Regions from separate parts of the Zhongshania aliphaticivorans genome, predicted to be linked through region 2. Evidence: predicted binding sites of a transcription regulator. Region 2 holds the regulator's gene; the other holds the start of a gene.

Region 1 (11,886 bases), 1.3 Mb from region 2:
CACCACCGAGCGCACTTCGGTCATTTTTTCTTCAAAACCCATTTTTCCACCCAACTGGGCAGGCGTCATTTGCGGGCCACCCAGTGCCGCCACGGCCGGGTGCAAGACTTCACCGGTAACACCGTCGACCGCGCTACCAGGCGGCAGCGTCCCCCGTGCAGCACCGCCCCCTTGCATCAGGGTTCGCATGCCAGGCCGCAGCACGGCAAATACAATGAGCAATACCGCCAGCCCTGCAAAGGTTTGGCGAATTAAATTGGCAAACCAGGGCTGTTCCCAAAATCCGGGGGCACTCATTTCGTCACCAAAGCCCACCGGCGTTTGAAAATCTGCCGACACCACCGTCACCCGGTCGCCCCGTTCAAGGTCAAAGCCAATCGCATCCCTCACCAGCAGATTTAACTTTTCTAGCTCAGCTGCACTAATTTCAACCGAGGTCGCTTGTCCGCCTTCGCTAGGGCCCGCGCGATTCGCTACCACAACGGCTACCGAGAGCTTTTTAATCAAACCTGTTGGCGTGGTTGTATGGTTTAGTACCCGCTCAATTTCGTAATTGCGCACTATTGAGCGACTGCCAGCCCCAATGCCATCACCCTCGCCTGTCGTCTGGCCACCAATACTTGGCGGCTCATTAGTCAGTGCCCCCGGAATACCTGTAGCGCCAGCGTTACCCGCAGCACTGCGTCCCTGCTCATTAATCTGTTCACTGCGCACAACTTGACGATCAGGGTTCCAGCTTTCGCGGCTTTCCTCGCCAGTGGAAAAATCCACATCGGCAGACACCTTCACTCTTACTTGGCCAGCGTCGGCGAGTGGTCTGAGCAAGTCTTCAATACTGTCTTCGTAAGCGCTTTCAATACGCTGGCGGTAACTAAACTGACGAGAACTTAAACCCAAATCATCTTTATCGCCCTGCTCAGACAATTGATTGCCTTGCTGGTCAACCACCGTTACCTGCTCGGGCGCCAAACCGGTAATACTTGAAGCCACCAAGCTCATGATGGCATTGACGTTCTGCTTATCAATACTACTACCGGGATAAATATCCAACATAATTGAGGCGCTGGCCGGTTTGCGATCACGCACAAACACCGATTGTTTCGGAATAGCCAAATGCACCCGCGCCTTGCGCACCTGATGCATACTCTCAATTGTGCTCGCCAATTCCTGTTCTAGCGCGTAGTGATACTTCTTAGACTGCATAAACTCACTAACACCAAAACCTTGCTCTTGCTCCAGAATTGCCATTCCGGTGCCATCACGCATAACGCCTTGGCCTGCCAATTTAATTCGCGCGTCATGAATTTTTTCAGAGGGAACCATAATAGAGCCAGTTGGCTCCTGAATTTTATAAGGAATACCCGCAGCATTGAGTGCATCAATTACGCCCGCTGCCCGCTCCGGGGCAACATTCGCATATAAAGTTCGGTAATCCGTACCTTGGGACCACATTACGGCAGCCACGCCAATAGCCACGCTGGCGGCAATGCCCACCAATATCAACAGCTGACGCATTACATCATTTTTCGCCAAATCAGCGAGTAAACCCGTCAGCGGATTGCTTTTAGCTTCAGCCATGTTGGTAGCCCACCGTCAGTATATTTCTCATTACCATTCCCACCAGCAAAGGCATTACATCGACATCCGCATGACTTCTTGGTAAGCATCAACAAACTTATTACGAACTTCAACGACGGCCTTAAAAGCCACTTCCGACTTTTGCATATTTACCATTACTTCGGTCAAGCTAACATCCTTAGCACCGGCCTCAAACGCCGCAGCCAGCGCGCCAGAGGCTTTTTGAGTACTGTTAACCGCGTTAATAGACTCTTTAAGCATCGCCCCAAAATTGACGTTAGACGGCGCATTAACTGCGAAACTGTCTGCCTCCACCATGCCCGACTTCGCAACGCCGGTCTGTTCACGCAAGGCACGAATCTGAGTGAGTATTTGATCAACCTTCATATCTGACATGGCCTATCTCCTTAACCCATCAGGTAACTTTGTTCACGCAAACGCGCCAATTTATAGCGCAATGTGCGGGGGCTAATACCCAGTATTTCTGCAGCTTCCTTTTTAGATCGGCCCAAACGCAAGGCGTCACTAATAAGCCGGCGCTCCTGGTCGCGCATAAACCCATCCAAAACTCGATTACTGCCCACGTCGCCGTCATCTGCGCGACGCATCGGCGTGTCGGCACTGTAGGTTTGATCATTGATAAAGCTCATGCCAGACTCAAACTGAATATCTTGATCGGTAATTTCATTGCCCTGCCGCAGAATCAACGCCCGCTGAATAACATTATCAAGCTCGCGAACATTCCCCGGCCAGCGGTAGTGCATTAGCTTTTCAATGGCATCTTCCGTTAATACGCCGTCAACACTTTGAATACTGCAATCGCGCGCCAGAAAGCTCTGCGCCAAAGGTAATATGTCACCGCGTCGCGCGGCTAACTCGGGAATATACAAAGGAAATACATTCAGCCGGTAAAACAAATCCTCCCGGAACATCCCTGCTCTGACGACTTCCCGCAAATCTCGGTTGCTGGTGGCAATCACCCGTACATCCAGATTAAGGGTTTTGCGGCTGCCCAAACGCTCCAGTTCACGCTCTTGCAGAACACGTAGCAACTTAGCCTGTAGGCCAAGCTCCATCTCCGAAATCTCATCCAGCAGCAATGTGCCGCCCTGAGCCTGCTCAAATTTACCCGCATGACTATTAATCGCCCCGGTAAACGCGCCCTTCTCATAACCAAACAGCATGGCTTCGAGCATATTTTCTGGAATCGCCGCGCAATTCAACGCCACAAAAGGGCCGCTGCTGCGACGTGAGTTATTGTGAATGTAGCGGGCATACACCTCTTTGCCCGCGCCACTCTGGCCGCTGATCAACACCGTTGCATCAGTCATCGCCACTCTCGCCGCCATTGCTTTAAGGGATTGCGAGGCAATATCAGCAACAATTAACTCAGACATGACGCGCGCCTCCTTCGGCAAAACCTGCAAGCTTATTCTTATGAAGCGTGGCCAACACCGCACGCAGCTGCTGCCCACTACTTAACAATTCTCTATGGCAAAGTTCGCGATAGTATTCAGATGTTAGAGATTTATTGCTTTCACCATTGCGGCCGGTATCGATAATTTTAATCATGCCCCGAACTCTCTATTAATCGCTTTAGGCTAGACAAAGCAAGCAATATGCCATCACAAAAAATACCACAAATACAACAAGTTAAATGGCAACCAGGCAAATTCGCCATTTTTTTGGCGACGCCATCCGACTGCATTGCTGAAAGCTTGACGGTAAAGGAGCGAAGCTAAATCAAAGCCAAATCGTCGCAATCACGACAGTCTCTGTAATTCAGCGCTACGAAAACAAGTATTCTAACGCAAGAAATGTGCTTCAGTAGTGGTGCTTAAGCTGCACTTCGTGGCGAGGATAGACCCCTGCCTTCGCAGGGGTGACGTTGTAATACAAATACCCTGAAGTCATCGTAACGAAGCTGCACTTCGCGATGGGCATACCCCCAGCCTTCACAGGGATGACGTTGTAAGGATATTTCGTCGGGGTGACACCGGACTCAGATGCAATAGTATGGGTGTTTCGCAGAGGCGGCGCAGTCTATACGCAATACATTCACTGGTATGAATTCTGTCGCTGAGTTTGCGATATTTAGCCCGCTACAGCGTCATTGCTGCGTGGTAGGTTTGCACACAGGCGAAAGCCTTGAAATAGTCGTAAGGAAACTACGTGGCTGCGTCATCCCTGCGCAGGCAGGGATCCAAGTGAGCGATAGCGAATGCAGTTGATATAGCGCTGAACCAACAAAAAAGTTTAGCTAAGACACGCCAAGTTTTTTCATCTTCTCGGCAAGCGTCGTGCGCTGTAAGCCCAGCAATTGAGCAGCCCGAGTAATGACGCCTTCTTCCTTGCGCAGCGCTTCACTGATAAACCACTGTTCAATTTCAAGCAGATAGCCTTTCAAGTCAATACCACCATCTGGCAAGGGCGGACGACCTGGATTCGATGTAACATCAAGAACAACTTCATCGTCATCAGCGTGATAAGCGACCAGTGACGACAGCAAGGCATCTTGATCATCGCGACTCGTATCATCGTCATTATCGACAAGACCGAGCATCTGGTATTTCTTAGGGAGATCCTGAGACCGGAGTAGCTTAGCCCCATGCGTAATAGCCAAGCGCTCCATTAAATTCTCTAGCTCACGTACGTTGCCGGGCCAAGCGTACTGCTGTAATGCCCGCATTGCACTGCTGGCGAACTTTGGCGGTTTCATGCCTTTGGCTTCTAGCTTTTTCATGAACAAGGCCATTAAGGCCGAGACGTCTTGGGCGTGTTCACGGAGCGCTGGCACTTCAATAGGGAACACATCTAAACGATAAAATAGATCTTCGCGAAAACTACCCTCGCGAACCATCGCCTCTAAATCGCGATGGGTTGCGGCCAAAATTCGTACATTACAATGCTGAGTTTGATTACTGCCCACACGCTCAAAACTGCGCTCTTGTAAAACTCTTAATAACTTGACCTGCATCGGCAAACTCATATCGCCGATCTCGTCCAGGAATAAGGTCCCGCCTTCGGCCATTTCAAAACGGCCTTTGCGAGTAGCTACCGCACCGGTAAAGGCGCCCTTCTCATGACCAAATAGTTCACTTTCTAATAAATCGGCGGGTATCGCGCCGCAATTCACCGGCACAAAAGGTTTGGCTTCACGGGATGACGCAGTATGGATCCGACGGGCCACAACTTCTTTGCCACTACCGGACTCACCGCGAATAAGCACCAATGTATCGAAGCCCGCCACCTGACTAATAAGCGCATTAAGTGCTTGCATAGCATCCGACTCCATGGATTGAGGAACAGCGATATCACACCCACTTGAAATCACATTATTATTTATCTGAACGGAAGCGGTCATTAAGTCGAGAACCTTTTCACGAGCTCGGATTGTATATAGCAGTACAAGATTGCAAACACAAAGCCGGCGACCAAAATCATCAAATTAATTAGTCGCTATGATGCCGAATTCAGCTCACGCTTGGGTATAGGGGAAAGCCCTAGGTGCTAAAAACTAACTTAGCTATATCAGAGCACGTCCACACAACTAACCTATATAGTCAGAATACTATTTCCAAGATATTGATAGTGCAAGAATTTTATTATGGCATTGGGGAAAAAACGCGAAATTTGCGAAAGCAAGTCTAAGACAACACGATGACCATACGCGCTACTTACGAAACACTATGACTCAAATAAGCATCAACGTTACGTACATTTTGCCGAGACTGATTGGCATCAGTCAACATGCTGCTGCGCTGCTGATACAGAACATTCGTCACCTGTTGATCAATGTTTAGAACTGCTTCGATGACCTCAGCCACTTGCTGGCTTTCTGAAGGGGCGCAGTCCTTAGCAAAAAACGTATCCATTAGGGCGCGGCGGCGATACTGCTCAGCAACCGCTTCGGCCCAGTCGTTATTCTCGGCGAGATGCTGAATATTTTCACTCATCAGCAAAATGTCGCGAAGTTCACGCTCACGCGCACCTAGCACCTCGGCATTTCGCAGTATTTCAATACTCATTTATCACCTGTTAAATAGCTCGGCTAACACAATCCGAGCAACATTGATCAAAAGCAAAGAAAGCTATTCGGCCAACCGCTACAGCACGGAACATAAATTATGTAACGTAAATGCTATACCAGCTCAGCCTGGTAACTTGCATTCGACTCCGTACCACTCACCTCACTCGGAATAGCATCCCAAGCTTCTTTCAACTCTTTCAACAGCGACGCAACTTCGTCGAGAGCCCCTTCATCATTGTTGATATTGGCAAGCAGTAAGCGACGATTCATATAATCATAAAGATTTTCTAAATTCTCGCTCATCTCGGTGTTTACGCTGTGATCGAGACTCATCCGCAAGCCATCAACAATTGACATAATACGGTCTATGGTAACAATTTTACGTTGTACATCTTTGCGCTGCATATGCCCCTTAGCCACGGCCAAACGATCTAAGGCACCGTCCATTAACAATTGTATTAAGCGGTGCGGGCTGGCCGCCGCCACTGAAGATTGGGCGCCAACGGATGCGTATGCCTGGGTCGCTCTACCTGCTGAATAGCTCATTTTTCTTCCTCTTGGTAAGCTCTGTATGCCTACCTTAATTGACGGCTCTTCACTGGTTTTCTTTAGTATTATTTACAGTCATTTACGGTGGAAAATACTTACTTGCGACGCAATAAAAATGCGTTTACTTCTTAAACACTGAGCCCGGTAAATTATCTAACTGCTGAGTTAAAAAGGTCCCCGTTGCGTTCAATTGGCCCAGCAAGGTATCTAAGGCTGAAAACTGCGCCAAATAACGCGCCTCAATTGATGCCACCCGCCGAGTTAAGATTTCACGCTGATCGGCAATGCGTTCCACCTGCTGTTTTAAACCTGCGGTGCGGTTGTCTAAAATTCCGCCGCCAGCAGTAATATTGCCTATCAATGTATCTAAACGGGTGGCGTAGCCATTTTCACCCGCAAAAACGCCCGCCACATTGGCAAAATCAGTGTCAAGCACCGACGTCAGCTTAGTAGCATCCAGCTTTAGCTTGCCCTTTTCTATCGTGGTTATCCCTAGTTCTGCCAGGGAATCTAAGTCCACGTCTAAACCGCTAACAAGGGTGCCCATTTCCTGACGTATTCTATTCGCCACGCTGCGGGTTGCGGAATCCCCCTGTAATAAGCCAGCGGTATTCGCGTCGGGATTATAGGCGGTTAAATCATTCAGTGTGGTCATTAAGGTATTGTAGCCAGTGACAAAACCTTCAATGCTTTTCTTTACGGCGGCGGTATCGTGCTTCACCGTTAAACTGAGGTTTTCTCCGGGTTTGGCGGCTTTAATGTCAATCGTGATCCCTTCAATCATGCCCTCAAATTTAAGGCTGGCACTGCTCAGGGTAAAACCATCTACCACCACAATAGAGTCTTTGGCCTCGGCCTTCTCGGTCAGGGCGAAGTTGCCCGAAATATAGGCCAAATCGTTCAAATTACCGGTATCTGTATCACTAGGACTAACATCTACTGTTATCGCATTGGCCAGCCCTGTCTTGCTGGACGAAAACACCAAGTGCGCGCCGTCTTGATCGGTGACAATACTCGCCGCGACGCCGGTATTGTCGCTAGCGCCATTCACCGCGTCGCGGATTGCCGCTAGAGAGTCTACACCGTCGGCAATCGTCACCGAAAACGTTTCGCCGTTCTGGCTAAAGCTCAGCACCCCACTGCCGACCACCGTAGCGCTGTCGGTATAGGCCTTAGACGCAATGGTGTGTTTAGCCGCCAATTGCTCTACTTTTACCGAATACGTACCCGCGGCAGCCGCTGCTGTTGTGGTTGCCGTAAAAACAGCATTATCTGAGGAGGAGGCCGAACGCTTGGTAAAGGTGTCGACATTTTTTAAGGCGCTGAGGCTGTTTTGAAAGGTCGCCAATGATGATTTGAGCGAGCCGAACGCAGATAAGCGCGCCTGAATAAGCGCTTCTTTGGAGGCGAGACGGGTTTCTTGAGGGGCGCGTTCTGCCTGAACCAATTGCGAGACAATACTATTGATATCCAGCCCTGATCCAACACCCGATGCTGTTACCGACGCCATAATGTCTCCTGCACCTGAGGTGCCTTAGCCTGAATTATTTGCGAAGGCTGCCATTAACCTCCTACAAAACCCATGGCCTGCTGTTACTTTGCCACGCAAAAGCGTGAACGATTTAGCCATTCAAACACAGACAATGCACGTTATGCGCCAATTAAGCCTGGTCTTCAATTAAACTGCCGGTGCCTTCAATAAAGGTGCGGGCAATATTCAATAATTCTTCTGGCGGTATCTGCCGTATAACTTCACCCGACTCGGCGTGAATGACTTTTAAAATTGTTCTACCAGTAGTGTCGTCTACCGAAAATTCGAGGTCGCGCTCGCGGTCCTTGAGGATTTCATTAAGCTTGGCAACCGCTTGAGACGTTTTCTCTATACTATTTGTTGAGTCAAATTCTGCCACCAAAGCCATGGCCAAACGGCTTAACTCATTGCTCGGCTTGGTCTCTTCACCCCGTGCTTTTGCGGCATCTTGGGCAGTACGACTGGGCGCTGCTTGCGAGGAATTCGAGGTAGACGGCAAAGATTTACCGCCCGGCACCGGCACAAACCGGCCGCCAGCTTGCGTTGCCGCGCCCGCGTTAGTATTTGCCGCCGTCGCACTCGGTGACGCTGGTTTAGCGTAGCTAGGCGCTAGCGCTTGTAATGATAAGCTCGTATCCATAATGTAACCTACTCACCCTATCAAACAGTTATACCAGAAACACGAACAGAGCCTTTAGGCCCCGTCGTCTTTCCCGTTAACTCCCTGTCTGGGCCGTTAATTCCCGCCATCCAATGGATGGCGGGTCCTAGCGGGCTGCGACTTACTGCAGCAGACTCAGAGCGGCCTGTGGTAATGCATTGGCCTGGGCTAAGATCGCGGTGCCTGCCTGCTGCAGAATCTGCGCCTTAGTCAAGTTGGCAGTTTCAGCCGCAAAGTCAGCGTCCAAAATCCGACCACGTGATGCCGCCAAGTTTTCAGAGATGGTCTGCAGGTTAGTGATGGTAGACTCGAAGCGGTTTTGGATCGCACCAAAGTCGCTGCGACGGTCGCTAATTGCGGTTAGAGCTGAGTCAACACGGCGGATCATGTCATTTGAAGCGGCTACCGTCGTGACACCGGCAGACGACAAGTTACCGGACACAGCTGCGTCAGTCAGACCTGCACTTGTCGCCGCAGCACCAGTAAAGGTAATTGCTTCAGAGGCATAGATGGAGACAGTGCCATCGCCATTATCTTCAGCAAGACCATTGCTACCCAGTGCAGTGTTGATCGCTGCCACCAAGTCTTCAGTAGACGTGTAGGTGCCATCGGCAACCGCAACCGCGTCAGCGTCGCCTATTGCAATACTGAAATCACCAGATACTACTAGGCCGGGAGCTACAGCAGTAACAACTGGATTACCCACGGTATTATTTGGTGCCGCCGGGGCCGAACCACCTGATGCACCGGCTGTGTAGACTACATTTTCCATCCCAGCAAGAGCGCCTGGCGCATCACTAGTAATAGTGAAGTCTGACCCAGATCTCGTAGCGGTCGCAAAGCCAGACAGTGCAGCATTTAACTTGGTCTCAATACTAGCGGCATCCTCAGTCGCAGTGGTAAGAGCGATTGAGTAACTTGCCCCAGCAAAATCGAAGGCTAAACTTCCAGCGCCGCCGCTATAATCACCTTCTATATTAGCAGAGCTAAATGTGGCTACAGTTGCTGTACCCGCATCGCCAGTAACTCCAGCCATCACAACACTTAAGTCATCAGAAACCTCACTGGCCGTTGAACCCAGCGAGTTCAAACGAGTGCTGGCGGTAAGATCAAGACTAATAGTCTCACCAACGTTAGAGCCAACCTGGAACACCGCATTACCAAACGAGCCATCCAGAATCTTGCGGCCGTTGAACGAGGTCTGTGAGGAGATCCGGTCGATTTCAGCCAGACGCTGCTGTACTTCCGCGTCTAGTGCACCACGGTCAGAGTTAGAGTTAGTCGCGTTAGCAGACTGTACTGACAACTCGCGAATACGCTGTAAGTTGTTGGTAATTTCGTCCAGCGCCGCTTCACCAGTTTGCGCCAGTGAAATACCGTCGTTGGCATTACGAACCGCTTGGTTCAAACCATTGATTTGGGTGGTAAAGCGAGTAGAGATGGCCAGGCCGGCAGCATCGTCTTTAGCGCTATTAATACGCAGACCAGTAGAAAGGCGCTGCAGCGAGGTGTTCAATGTTTCTTGCGACTTTTGCAGATTGCGCTGGGCATTCAAAGAGGCAACGTTGGTGTTGATGCTAAGTGCCATGGTAAATCTCCTTTCCACTCTATGCGGTAAAGACGTAAGTCTTTGATTAAGCACCAGTCAAAGTGACTGTAGTTTGCTTTCAATCCAATTAACGGCCGCATTTGGGAGAACTTTAAGTTTTTTTTACTATTGGTGGTAAATACCTAGAAATGCAGGTTGGAAGTCGAGTGTCAGGCACTAGCTACCAAGTGCTCGCTTAAAGCTTGACGGGAGGTGGGCGACGCTTTTATTCGCTGCGCTCACTGGGATACCCGCCTGCGCTGGTATGACCACAAGATCAAAAACGTCATTGCTGCGAAGGCGGGGGCCCATCTCCACAACCGGCTGGCCCTTTCCCAATACTTGCGCCTGACATTAGACTTAAGTCCCTGTTATGACGCGGATACCGCACAGCGCAAAGCCATCGTCACTCCTGCGCAGGCAGGAGTCCATCTCTGCAACGGCACAACCGGCTGGCACTTACTCCCCCACGACCAATGTCTGACCTCAGACCTAAAGCAAGTCTTTCAAGTAGGCGTCGTCCACCTCTGGCTCCGGCGGCTCGGGGTATTCGCCACCCAAAGTCTCCCAGCTGCGCAGCTGATACACATAGGTTAGGATTTGGGCCACGGCCAAGTACAGGCCGCCGGGAATTTCGGCATCGAGGTCAGTACTCGCAAATACGGCACGAGCTAAACGGGGGGATTCAACAATGGGAACGTCGTGTTCCATAGCCAATTCACGGATCTTAGCGGCAATATTGTCGGCACCTTTTGCTAATAAAGTCGGCGCCGCCATGCGGGCTTCATCGTATTTCAGGGCCACGGCAAAATGGGTGGGGTTGGTGATGATTACGTCAGCGGTGGGGACTTTTTCCATCATCCGGTTATTGGCAGCGGCTTGTTGCATTTCCCGCAGTTTGGCTTTTACTTCCGGGCGGCCGTCAGATTCCTTGTGCTCATCCCGCACTTCTTGGCGGGTCATGCGCAATTCCTTGTGGTAATTCCACAGTTGCCAGGGCACATCGATGGCCGCTATTGCGAGTAGCGGCAGACTCACAATAAAAAAGAACCAAACCAGCAGTGATGCGCTGTTTTTAATTGCCTCTTTCGGCTCTTGCAAGCCCAGGCCGAGAATATCGCCAGCCAGCCCAGAGAGGAGAAATATCGCCGCCGCGCCAATAAACACCATTTTCATAAGCGCCTTGGCTAATTCACCGAGGCTACGCAGAGAAAATAATTTAGCGACCCCCTTAATCGGATCCATGCGCGATGGCTTAACACTTAAATTAAATGTCCAACCGCCCAAAATGGTTGAAGAAAACACCACAGCAATAATGGCGACGAGCATTAACGGCCAAATTGTCAGTAAGCCGCGAACCAAGGTTTGGTAGAGTCGACTCGCTAATTCTCGCTCATCAGCAATGAGAAAGCTCGGCGACAAACTACTCGACAGTAGATCTTGCAATGCCACTGCCAACTGCCCGCCAGTAAATAGCAAAATAGCGGCGCCCGACAGGGTTACCATCATGGTAGTGAGTTCTTTTGAACGCGGCACCTGCCCCTTTTTTCGGGAGTCGGCGAGTTTTTTCTCCGATGCGTCTTCTGTGCGTTCTTGACCGTCTTCGTTCTCAGCCATGATTTACATCCCGAGAAATTGCTCGGCGGCCACAAAGGCAGCACCGAGACCAGAAGACAAAAGTGGCAATAAATTTGGTAACAGGCGATCCACCACCATAAAGCCAATTAACATCGCGATTGGGAAACCCACCGCAAACAAGTTCAAGGTGGGCGCTGCGCGGCTAACCACACCCATCGCAAGCTGCACCACTAACAGTGCAACCACAGCGGGAATAGCCACTCGAATTGCACCGGTAAACAGCTCCGCACCGCGCACAATAACCACCCCAAGCTGGTCGCCAGATAAGGCGCCACCGCCAATTGGCCAATACTCAAAGCTTCGCGCCAATA
Region 2 (11,886 bases):
TCGCTTTCTTCTTGAGACCGTTGCTGCGGTGCGCGCGGCAGTTGGTCCGCGCTTTGCCATTTCCGTTAAACTTAACTCCGCCGATTTTTCCAAGGGCGGATTTAGCCACGAAGACAGCCTACGCGTCGCCCAATGGCTTTCGGAGGCGCGCATTGATTTATTAGAAGTATCCGGTGGGACTTACGAGAAGCTAGCGCTAATGGGAGACCAAGGCGATGAAGACGCGCCAGACACCAGCCGCCATCGCGAAGCCTACTTTTTAAAATATGCTCAGGGAATTCGCAATGTTACCCAAATCCCCCTCGCCATTACCGGTGGTTTTCGTAGTAGAGATGCCATGCAACAATCGCTGGACAGCGGCGCGCTCGATGTTATCGGCGTAGGTCGGCCACTGTGTTCCCAAGCAGACATCAGGCCACTGCTGGCGGGCGAACAAAGCAGTCTACCAAACTGGGAGGCTGTACTGCAGCTTGGCGCCGGTTGGCTTGGCCCTAAAAGTAGCAACCAGAAAATTCGCACGCTCAACTTTGGCGCCGCCACCCAATGGTACTACCGTCAAATTATCGATTTAGCGGAGGGTCGCGAGCCCACAACCCACAAAGGTTTGCTGCGAGTCATGATGAAACACATGTATTCAGAAAGAAGAATGGCAAAAAGACGGGCAAAACTGCTGCGAGAATAATATAAAACGGCTGCGACTCTTCAAATCTATACTGAAAAGTTGCAGCCGTGTCTGAGCTTAGGTTTTGCTCAATGCAGTTTCAGCCGAGGCCGCAATAAGCGATTAAATCGACCGGCCAACAATAACATTAAGGTGCGCGCCCAACCGTATATGGCCGCTTGGTGCAGACGATACAAACTGATATACATCATCCGCGCCAACCAACCCTCAATAAAGAAGTTGCCGCCGCGCACGCCCCCCATTAAATTTCCCAGCGCAGAATACTTCGACAGCGACACCAGCGAACCGTGATCGCGATACTTAAATGCCTGCAAGGGCTGGCCGGCCAATGTGCGTTTTAGATTCGCGGCCATGTGCATTGCCATCTGCTGAGCAGACTGGGCTCTAGGTGGAATATTTTTACCTGGGCTGAGTTCGCAGGCGCAGCAATCGCCTATCGCAAAAACAGCCGGATCGGCAGTTTGCAACTGCTCATTTACCACCAATTGATTTATGCGATTAGCGTCAAGTTCTAAAGTGCTGAGGATATCCGGCGCTTTAATACCCGCAGCCCACACCAAAATATCGGCATCAATACGGCTGTCATCGCTGGTAACAAATCCGCTGGCATCCGCTGCTTTCACCTTGGTATTGGTATGAACTTTCACCCCCATTTTTTCCAGCTCAGTTTGCGCGGCGGTGGCAATCTCTTCTTTGAGCGCGGGCAGTATGCGCGGCCCTGCTTCAATAACATGTACCTGTAAGCGACTGCGATCCAATTGTTCATGACCATAAAGCTTTAGCAGCGCCACCGCATGGTGAATTTCTGCGGCCAGTTCAACGCCAGTCGCCCCGCCCCCGACAATGGCGATAGACAAAGCACTATTATTAAAATTGGCGGTCATGCAATGGTTTAAAAACCGCTCGTGAAAACGATCGGCCTGAACGCGAGTATCTAAGAACAAACAATGTTCCCGCACTCCAAGGGTATTAAAGTCATTGCCTAGACTGCCAACCGCGATCACCAAATAATCGTAGCTTATGCGCCGTTCAGGCAGCACCTCACGACCACTCGGCCCGACTATTTCATCTAAAATCAGTTCTTTGTGCTCCCGGTCAAGACCAATAACCCGCCCCATCGCGAAGTGATAATGGTTTTGATAGGCGTGGGCACGATAATCCACCGCATCGAGATCAGAGTCTATTGCACCGGTGGCAACCTCATGAAAACGCGGCTTCCAGATATGACTCGCGCCGCAGTCGACCAGGGTAATTTCAGCTTTGCCGGGTTTACCCAAGCTGCGGCCTAATTTTGTGACCAGCGGCAAGCCACCTGCACCACCGCCAACAACCACTATTTTTGCTACCACGCTTACCTCCAAAAGATATTTTAAAACCTTGTCGACTGGCCGTCATTTAGCTAGGTTGCGGACCAATCAAATTCCATCTGCTTTGCGGTTTGCCGCGCTAGGTCGAGGCTGCGCAATCGCGCCACTAGGTGTAAGCTCATGTCGATTCCCGCAGAAATACCCGCCGAACTTACCACCGCGCCACAGTCTACCCAGCGCACACCCTCACATACCTGCAGGGCGGGAAACTGCATTTTTAAATCGGCAATATCTTGCCAGTGGGTGGTCACTCGTTGGTCGGTGACCACCCCCGCACCCGCCAATAAAAATACCCCGGTGCACACCGAGGCAGTAATTTTGCTACTCGCCGACTGGGCGGCAATCCACGCCAACACCGGCGCCTTGCTCATCTCCTCGTCGTGAACACCACCCACAACAAGCAAAACATCGATATCGGGATGATCGGCAAAACTGTAATGGGGAGTAATCTGCAAGCCACCTCTTGCAAGTAATAGGCCCGGCTTTTCACTCACTAAAAAGACATTAATCGCGTCTTTGCGTTCAGCCAGTCGATTGGCCGTTGAAAACACTTCAAAGGGACCGGCAAAATCCAATACTTCGGCATTCGGGTATACATAGATACCGATATTCATGAGATTGCTCGCACACATTTAGATCAAAGATGGGGCTTTAAAACCGAGCTTACAAAAGCGATTACGCCGCAGCGCCATAATAGCGCTGGGCAAAGTTGTCGCAGTAGCGCTGCAAATTAGGGTAACCACGTGCAATGGTATTAAAGCGGCTATCAACATCAGCCAAGATAAACTGCGCTAGCATCCCAAATACCGTGGCATCGAGCTCGCAGACCCGCTCGCCCATTATATAACGCTTATCGCCTAAGAGGGTCGATAAGCTTGCAAGTGAACGATTAAAAATATGTTCAATTTCTGCGGCGCTGTGCCTACCCATACCCTGTTTATAAAGCGCTGAACGCGTTGCCCGGCGCACCGCAAACGGTACAATCGAGCTGAATGGAAAGGGCAAATGGCCAAAAAATACTTGCCGTGTTTTCGGCCAATTGTCGTCACATATCCAGCGGGAATACAGCAAGCACCAATAGAAGTTTTCGTCTAGCGACTTGCCAATAAGGTAGGCTTGTGCGCGCTGCTCGGCGCTAAGCCAGTCATTCAGGGTCACTTCAGGCTTTTGATTTAAGTACTCGAAGATAAAACTCGAATCTCCAATTTTTGCATTGCCGTCTTCAATAAACGGCAACTTGCCCTTGGGCGATTTGCGCAGATAAGCCACTGATGATGTCAGCTTATAGGGCAATTGCGCCATTCTTAAAAAGGCGTCTACCTTAAGTACAAAAGGGCTCGCATCGACTAGGCCAAATGCTTGCTTAAATCCATATAATGTAATCACCGCGATTATCCTCCCTAAAACACCATGGTGTATTACCCTTTACGGCCCGTTAAGCATAATCCGTGTTGCCAACTGAATTTCGCGCAAAAATCCCGTTAACGCAAATATCAAAAATACCATGGCAAACACGAATAGCGCCGCAACCACCAAGCTGCTATTCCACTCCATTACCGCGCTAATAAACAACATGGCAATGACCACACAAACCAACAAAGCACTGGTGGTACTAAAGCCAATAGAGCGATGTACCACGCGAGCGCGCCGCGTTAGCATGGCTAATTCTTCGTTCACCGCCACACCGCGCTCAACGCTAAGTGACTCCAGGCGATGATGCAAAGAACGGCTGCGATCAATAATTCGCGCTAAACGATTAGTGAGTACATTGAGAATACCGCCGATACCCGCGAGTAAAAAAACCGGGGCAACCGATTGTTGAATCGCATGGGCGATGGTGACTACTTCAATTTCTACTGCCATGAAGGACCTTAATTACACGCTTAAAGAAATTCACACATTCACAAAAACTTGTTCGCCTTCGCACTCTACTTTAAAGGTATTGAGGGCTTTTGGGGCTTTACCAAGGGCGATTAACTTATGCGTCCAGCCCGGCATGGGCATGCCGATGAAGGCATTTGTCCAGTCGATATTTTCGCCTGTTAGTAAATTAAAGCTAGAACCATGAAACGGACAGGTCACCGCGCCATCGCAAATTTTACCTTTGCCCAAGGGCAAGCCAAGGTGTGGACAGCGGTTTTCTACCGCGCAGATCTGGCCATTCACTTTGGTTAACAATACTTTGGCGCCGCCCAAGGTTTTGTTTAAGAAGGCGCCCTCTTCGATCTCATCAAGATTTGCTGCAAAAATTCGTTCCATTTCTGTGCTCCTTAGAATTAATCAAACAGTATGTTCAACCCCAGCGCCGCCTTCAGCCTTATCTTATATAGCCAGCAAACAGGCCCCAGGCGGAGTTAATCGTCATTACAGCAAGGGTAAGGCAGTCTTACTCACTGGCGACTTCATAACAAAACTGGAGTGTACGCCGGTGACACCATCAATTCGAGTAATCTTATTTAATAGCAAGGCCTGAAAGCCATCCATATCCGCCACAATGACTTTGAGCAGGTAATCGGCCGCCTGGCCAGTGATTAAATGGCACTCTAAAACCTCGGCACACGCGGCCACATGGCGCTCAAAATTTTCAAACCGTTCAGGGGTGTGCCTGTCCATACTGATATGAATAAACGCCATGAGATTCAGACCGAGCGCTCGCGCATTGAGCAGGGCCCGATAACCGGCCAGCACCCCGCTCTCCTCTAGCCTACGCACCCGTCGCAAACAGGGTGACGGCGACAAACCAATGCGATCTGCTAGCTCTTGGTTGCTGAGTCGGCCATCGGCCTGTAGGGCTTCTAAAATCCGCTTATCATAGGCGTCTAACTTCACAATAAAATCACCACATCCGTATTTATGAGCATAATATGCCAATAAAAATTAAAACTCAGCAATTATTAGCACATTAAACGTCTTTTTAACACTAAGTTCGCAATCACCTGCTGCGCCGCTATCTCTATACTGGGAACCGTGAAGTTACCCCTTCACAGTTATCGCCAGCCAGCTTGCAACACCCCGCAAACTGAACACGCGACCAAGCTCTTACACCACAAGAGTGAATGAAAACGCCCGGCCTCGCCGGGCTTCAATACCAAAACATTCGCAGCCAAATCTTCGCACGCGCTTACTTAAAGGAATAGAGATCCATCATGGCCGACTTTAACCACCGCAAATACCGCGCGACACCGGCAATTGTCATGACTGACCGCCAGTGGCCCAACAACACCATCAGCCAAGCGCCCCAGTGGTGCTCTGTGGACCTTCGTGACGGTAACCAGGCCTTGGTTGAACCCATGACGGTACAGCAAAAATTGCGGATGTGGGATTTGCTGGTCAAACTCGGCTTCACCCAAATTGAAGTGGGTTTTCCCGCCGCCTCTCAGCCCGATTTTGACTTTGTTCGCGCCCTAATTGACGGTGATCGCATTCCGGATAATGTCACGGTTCAAGTCTTAACCCAGGCAAGGGAAGAATTAATCGCCCGCAGCTACGAGGCTCTTAAAGGCGCAAAGCAAGCCATTATTCACGTTTACAATTCCACCAGCCCGGTGCAGCGCGAGCGGGTATTTGGCTTGGAACGCGACGGGATAACGGCGATTGCCGTACAAGGCGCGCGCTGGGTAAAAGAATATGCAGCGCGCAATCCCGAAACAAAGTGGTCGTTTCAATACTCGCCAGAAAGCTTCAGCAGCACCGAAGTCGATTTTGCGGTTGAAATCAGTGACGCGGTTATCGCCGAGTGGCGTGACACCGGCGCGCCAATCATTATTAATCTGCCCGCCACCGTCGAGTGCGCCAGCCCCAACGTATTTGCCGACCAAGTGGAATGGTTTTGCCGCCACACGCAGTATCGCAAAGACATTACCGTGTCGGTTCACACCCACAATGATCGCGGCTGTGGCGTTGCTGCCGGCGAGCTTGCGGTCATGGCCGGTGCCGACCGAGTTGAAGGCACCCTACTGGGTAATGGCGAGCGCACCGGCAATATGGATATTGTCACCATGGCCATGAACCTTTACAGCCAAGGCGTAGACCCAAAACTGAACTTAGCCGACATGGACGAGATCATTGCCGTTGTTGAGCACTGTACAACGATACCCCTGCACCCTCGCCACCCCTATGCCGGTGAGCTGGTATTTACTGCGTTTTCAGGTAGCCATCAAGATGCCATTCGCAAGTGCCTAGGCAAGCAGAGCGAAAACGAACCCTGGCAAGTCGCGTATTTACCAATAGACCCCGCTGACCTTGGGCGCAGCTACGAAGCCGTGATTCGCATTAACAGTCAATCAGGTAAAGGCGGCGTGAGCTGGGTACTGGAAAACGACTATGGACTGCAACTACCGCGCTGGCTGCAAATCGACGCCAGTCGGGCAGTACAGGCTAAGGCCGAGGAAATTGCCGGTGAAGTTAGCGCCAAGCAAATATGGGAACTGTTCGACGAACACTATCTGCAAACAGCGCGCGACACCGAATTAAGTCATTTCGCCATTAGCCAAAACAATGCCGAAAACCACGGCCAAGATCAATTGAGCCTGAGCTTTAAATACCAAGGCAAAGAAATCGCATTACAAGGCCACGGCGATGGCGCGATCAGCGCGCTGGTCAACGCCTGGCAGCAGGAATTTGGCGACAAAGTAGAAGTGCTCGACTACCGCGAACACGCACTAGACACCGGCACCGCCTCTCAGGCTGTAGCCTATGTACATCTGTCGATCAATAATCAGCGCTACATTGGCGTCGCCATGCACCGCGATGTGGTTACCGCGTCATTGCAGGCAGTGCTAAGTGCAGCGAGTCAGGCAGTGGAGCAAGCAAAAGCCGCTTAAAAGCGGGTCGGATGTCCGGCGTCTGACGTCGGACGAAAGTCAAAAAATTGAAGTATGATGGAAGTGAATTGCCTTTTTAGCGTCAGACTTCCGACGCCAGACGTCCGACTCACAAACTCAATGCGCCTTCTGATACAGCATCGTAATCAAATCCGCTTCTGACGCAGAAATACCGCAGCGCTGAGCAAGTTCTTGGGCGCTAAGGCCTGTATCCGCAAGGCCAATGGCCTGCTGGTAAAAGCGTACATCTTTTTTGTCAGCATCTTGACGCTGTTGACGAGAGCCGATCATTTCCAGGTATTCCTCTAGCGCGGTAACGCGCTCACCCAATAGGCTCATCGCAGAGTTTTGAAACTCAATTTTTTTCTCAAGCTGGGCAATTTTATCATCCGCCGTCGGCGCTTGCGGGCCGTCTTCGGTGCTGGTTCGCCGAGATTTCAGTGCAAATAATAATAAACCCACACCGACGACACTCAGCAGCAAGCCGAGCAGCGACGCCTCGCCCAAGCTACCAAACCAATTACCAATTAAAGCGGAAAACTGATGATTCGTATCCATAATATTCACTCCGCAAGGCTAGCTTGCCGTCCAGTCGGTAAGTCGACTTTTTAAGCGCACTATCGCTTGGCTATGAATCTGACATACCCGTGACTCGCTAACGTCCATAACCTCACCGACTTCTTTGAGGTTTAAACCACTGTCGTAATACAGCGCCATGACCAGCTTTTCGCGCTCGGGCAGGCTATTAATATGGGTCGCGAGGGCCTTCTGAAAATCATCTTCTAATACATTTTCTAGTGGGGCGTAGCGATCGTCACCGCCGCCGATGTCAGCGGGTTCCTGCTCGCCTTCGCCAACTTGCTCCAAACTAAATAAGCGTACTGAGCTGGTATCGCGTAACAGTTCATGGTATTCATTGAGGGAAACCCCCATTTCTGCAGCAATATCTGCGCTTCCCGCTTCGCGCCCTAGACGAGCCTCGGTGCGGCGCACCGCCTCGGTCATTTCGCGCAACTGGCGAGTTACTGAGCGCGGCGCCCAGCCGCTCTGGCGCATTTGGTCAATCATGGCACCGCGAATACGAATACTGGCGTAGGTTTCGAAACTCGCGCCTTTATCGGCCTGATAGTGGCTACCCGCCTCGAGTAAACCGATCATCCCGGCCTGAATCAAATCGTCTACCTCAACACTGGCGGGCAGACGGCTAACCAAATGATAGGCAATCCGCTTTACCAAAGGCGCATGTCGGCTAACGAGGTCTTCGCGACTGCCGTTTTGAACATCGAGGTAAGCGGCGTGACCGTTCACATTGGCACTCCCGCCGTAGACTCTGCAGTACTTGCATTACCAAACATTCGGTCAACAAAAAATTCAATATTGCCACTCGGTCCGGCGGGCCCCTCCCACTTATCGACGGTCTCCGCCAACTTGCGAAAGGCGAGTGAAGATTCAGCACCAGGATACAAGTCACTCACGGCCTGTTGCCGTGAGTCGGCCTTTATTAAATAGGGGTCGCGAGGAATAAACCCGGCAAACTCTAGACTAACGTCTAAAAAACGCCGTGCCACTTCGTTAAGTCGCTCAAAGCCATCGCGGGCTTGATCATGACTGTCCACCATATTGCGCAATACTTTAAACCGCCGAATACCCGCGTCACGATTCATAACTTTAATCAGCGCGTAGGCGTCGGCCATGGACGTTAGCTCATCAGTAACAACCACCATGACATATTGGCTGGCGCGACAAAAAGTCACTACGCTATCGGAAATACCAGCGGCAGTATCGACGATTAATACGTCGTAATCGTCCTTTAATTCACTGAGCGAACGAACAATGGCGGCGTGTTGGTCGGTACCCAAATCTGCCATTTTCTTGACTCCCGACGCAGCCGGAATAATCGTAATACCCACTGGTCCTGGAACGAGAATATCTTGAATTGCACATTGGCCATCCAACACATGAGACAAATTCCATTTCGGACGCAAACCCAGCATGATATCGACGTTTGCCAAACCTAGGTCTGCGTCCATCAACAGTACACGGCGGCCACGACGCGCTAATTGACAGGCTAGATTAACCGAAACATTGGTTTTACCCACCCCACCCTTACCACTGCTTACCGCTATTACTTTTACTGCGCTCATCTAATTATCATTCTCCCGTAAACAACATCGCAGCTTATTTTAGGCCCGTACCGGCAAAAATACTCTACGCATAAGCCCGCACTAAACCTGAATTTCCAAGCACATCTGTCGGGCGCCGTTACACCCGTAAACTCAAACCACCCCGCACAGCCATTGGCGCAATATTTGCGTTTTGCTGAGCAGCCTCAGCGAGCGCAGGTTGATGCTCAATTTCTGGCCCGCGCTTTAGCTCAAAGGCCCGCGCCATGCGCACCGCCATGTTCACAAGTTTAGCACCATCCGCCGCAGACAGATTTTGTGGAACTTTGGGGCCATTGGCACACCACGCCACCGGCAGGCGATGTTGAATCAAGTTTGAAATCACCCCCCCCAAGCGCATAGCCTCATCGATGCGCGTCACAATTGCGCCCAGTGGTGCCAGTGGCGCATAGGCATCAATTATCTCGCTTTGCACATAGGCCTCTGCGTCGGCTGGCACGGTGACAAACACTTGCACATCTTGCATAGCCCCAGTCAATTGCTGCAATTCATTTATACCTCGGCTGTCGCGAAAGGACATGCCGGCGGTATCGATCAAAACCAATTTTTTCTTGCGCAAAATGCGATAGGTTTTAACCGCCTCTTCGAGGTCGACTGCCGTATGCACTGGAATTTGCAAAATACGACCATAGGCTCGAAGCTGCTCCTGGGCGCCCACTCTAGCGACATCCGTCGTCAATATCGCAATGCCGTCGCGACCATGAGTTAAGACGTGCTGGGCGGCTATTTTAGCGATGGTTGTGGTTTTACCTGCGCCTTGGGGGCCTACCAGGCACACTGCACCGGCGCTGGCTGGCGTCATGGTTGGCAGCTGTTTGATTAGCAGCATTTTGAGAATTTCACGCTGTAGCGCATCGCTCTCGTCCCCCGGTATCTCTGCGCATAAGCGACGCCCTAAGCTGGGGTCTAAATCCAAACTGGCCAAATAAGTGTTCAACTCACGCTGCTCTGGCGCCTTATAACTGGCTTGCTGCCAATTGTGACCCTTGAGCTGATCCATCAGCATGGATTTCATCGACGACAATTCTTGTTTAAGGGTAAGTAATTCATCTTTTTGCGACCACGCCAGCTGGGGACTCTGACTCGCTTGCGGCGCAGTGGTCTCACTTTGGTGATGCTGGGGTGCACTCACGCCAAGATTTTGGCGTTCAGCCATCGGCAGCTCGGCCGATGCTGTCGCCTTCTTTTGGCGATCAAATAAGGCATCGAGCGCCGTGCGCTCTCGGCGTGGCGCTGGGGCCTGCGCCGGTGCAAACTGTTGGGTAATTTGTCTGGCCATCTGCTGCGCGGCAGTTTCAGTCGGCATATTTTGCGACGGCGCCATCATAGAATCGCTGCTGTCATCAAGGCTTACAACCACCTCGACCCCGCCATCTATAGTATGAAAATCCAGAATAACCGCATCTGGGCCGTGGGCAGCTCGCACTAAGCGCATGGCTTGCTGGCTGTCGGCAGCACGATATTTCTTTACTTGCATACTCATTCTCCTACAAGCCGCGTTTTACGCTAAGCGCGCCTGTTGCCCAATGGTAGACAGCAAACGCACCTGCTTGCTATCTGGTACCTCGTTATACGACAACACCGATAAGCCAGGAACACTACGCCGGGTAAAGCGCGATAACCAAGCCCGTATCGACGGTGACACCAGCACTACCGCAGGCTGACCTGATAACTCCTGACGATGGCTGAAATCGGCCAATTCATTTTGTAATCGCTCCGCAATACCGGGCTCCAAACCAACCGCACCAGAACTGCCTCTGAGCATATCTTGCAACAACTGTTCCAGATCAGCATCCAGCGCAGAAACCGGCAATTCATCATCTAAGCCATTGATTTCTTGAACAATCATTCGCCCCAAAGCCACTCGAACACCCTCCAATAATTCGTCAGGGTTCTTGCTACGCGGTGCCTGCTCCGCCAAACTTTCGGCGATCATTCGTATACTGCGGATCGAAACCCCCTCTTTTAGCAAGTTCTGCAGAACCCTAACCACAATACTGAGCGGCAATTGTTTGGGCACTACATTCTCTACCAAGCGAGGATCCGTTTTGGCTAATCTATCTAAGAGCTGTTGCACCTCTTCATGCCCCAATAATTCGTGCGCGTGCTGTTTAATCACTTGACTGAGATGAGTAGCGATAACCGTACAGGGATCAACCACCGTATAACCCATGGTTTGCGCCTGATCGCGCTGACTAGAGTCAATCCAAATTGCCTCCATACCAAAGGCCGGGTCTTTCGTGGTCGCGCCCCGTAAGCCGGGCTGAGCGCCGCCGGGATTAATTGCCAAGTCTTTGCCAACCTGAATATCGCCCTGGGCAATGGTGTCGCCCAATAGCTGAATGCGGTAACTTCCTGGTGACAGCTCCAAATTATCGCGGATGTGAACCGGTTGAATCAGAAAGCCCAAATCCTTAGAGAGTTTTTTACGTACCCCAGTAATCCGGCCGATTAATTCCCCGCCTTGATTGCGGTCTACCAAGGGAATTAGGCGATAGCCCACTTCCAGGCTCACCACGTCCATATGCGTCACTTCATCCCAGCTCAATTCGCTGGGTTCGCGGGGCGCCGCTGCCACGTCTTCACCCGACTCCTCGTCGGCTACAAATTCCTGGGCATTTTTCTTCTTATTTTGCAGCCACCAGCCGCTGCCACCACAAGCTGCAGCGAGCATTAAAAACACCAAATTAGGCATACCGGGAATAACGCCAATTAAGGCCATTAAGGTCGCCGACAAATACAAGACATTGGGATTGGCAAACATCTGGCTAGCCATCTGCTCGCCCATATTCTGGGGACGCGAAATACGAGTAACAATAATCGCCACGGCG

The links. The regulator FliA, encoded in region 2, starts transcription of late flagellar genes. The targets are predictions, from matches to a motif close to TAAAGTTATNNNNNNNNCGGCCGATANCC.
Region 1: a site for FliA is predicted at 10,024-10,052, ahead of AZF00_RS11625 (flagellin N-terminal helical domain-containing protein). Genes of this name have one in related genera too.

Annotation. Positions count from the first base shown of each region.
Region 1 is NZ_CP014544.1:2,610,492-2,622,377, forward strand. Features, by position in the region: gene fliF (flagellar basal-body MS-ring/collar protein FliF) at 1-1,578, opposite strand, end outside; gene fliE (flagellar hook-basal body complex protein FliE) at 1,633-1,974, opposite strand; partial or broken gene AZF00_RS11590 (sigma-54 interaction domain-containing protein) at 1,986-2,948, opposite strand; gene AZF00_RS11595 (hypothetical protein) at 2,968-3,150, opposite strand; gene AZF00_RS11600 (sigma-54 interaction domain-containing protein) at 3,839-4,858, opposite strand; gene AZF00_RS11605 (flagellar protein FliT) at 5,256-5,606, opposite strand; gene fliS (flagellar export chaperone FliS) at 5,720-6,154, opposite strand; gene fliD (flagellar filament capping protein FliD) at 6,279-7,667, opposite strand; gene AZF00_RS11620 (flagellar protein FlaG) at 7,819-8,328, opposite strand; gene AZF00_RS11625 (flagellin N-terminal helical domain-containing protein) at 8,471-9,937, opposite strand; gene flhB (flagellar biosynthesis protein FlhB) at 10,430-11,554, opposite strand; gene fliR (flagellar biosynthetic protein FliR) at 11,558-11,886, opposite strand, start outside.
Region 2 is NZ_CP014544.1:1,348,707-1,360,592, reverse strand. Features, by position in the region: gene AZF00_RS05995 (NADH:flavin oxidoreductase/NADH oxidase family protein) at 1-682, shown strand, start outside; gene AZF00_RS05990 (NAD(P)/FAD-dependent oxidoreductase) at 751-2,031, opposite strand; gene AZF00_RS05985 (DJ-1/PfpI family protein) at 2,082-2,663, opposite strand; gene AZF00_RS05980 (glutathione S-transferase family protein) at 2,725-3,435, opposite strand; gene AZF00_RS05975 (DUF2721 domain-containing protein) at 3,475-3,912, opposite strand; gene AZF00_RS05970 (Rieske (2Fe-2S) protein) at 3,943-4,308, opposite strand; gene AZF00_RS05965 (Lrp/AsnC family transcriptional regulator) at 4,414-4,878, opposite strand; gene leuA (2-isopropylmalate synthase) at 5,196-6,872, shown strand; gene AZF00_RS05955 (DUF2802 domain-containing protein) at 6,990-7,430, opposite strand; gene AZF00_RS05950 (RNA polymerase sigma factor FliA) at 7,449-8,180, opposite strand; gene AZF00_RS05945 (MinD/ParA family protein) at 8,177-9,016, opposite strand; gene flhF (flagellar biosynthesis GTPase FlhF) at 9,135-10,532, opposite strand; gene flhA (flagellar biosynthesis protein FlhA) at 10,557-11,886, opposite strand, start outside.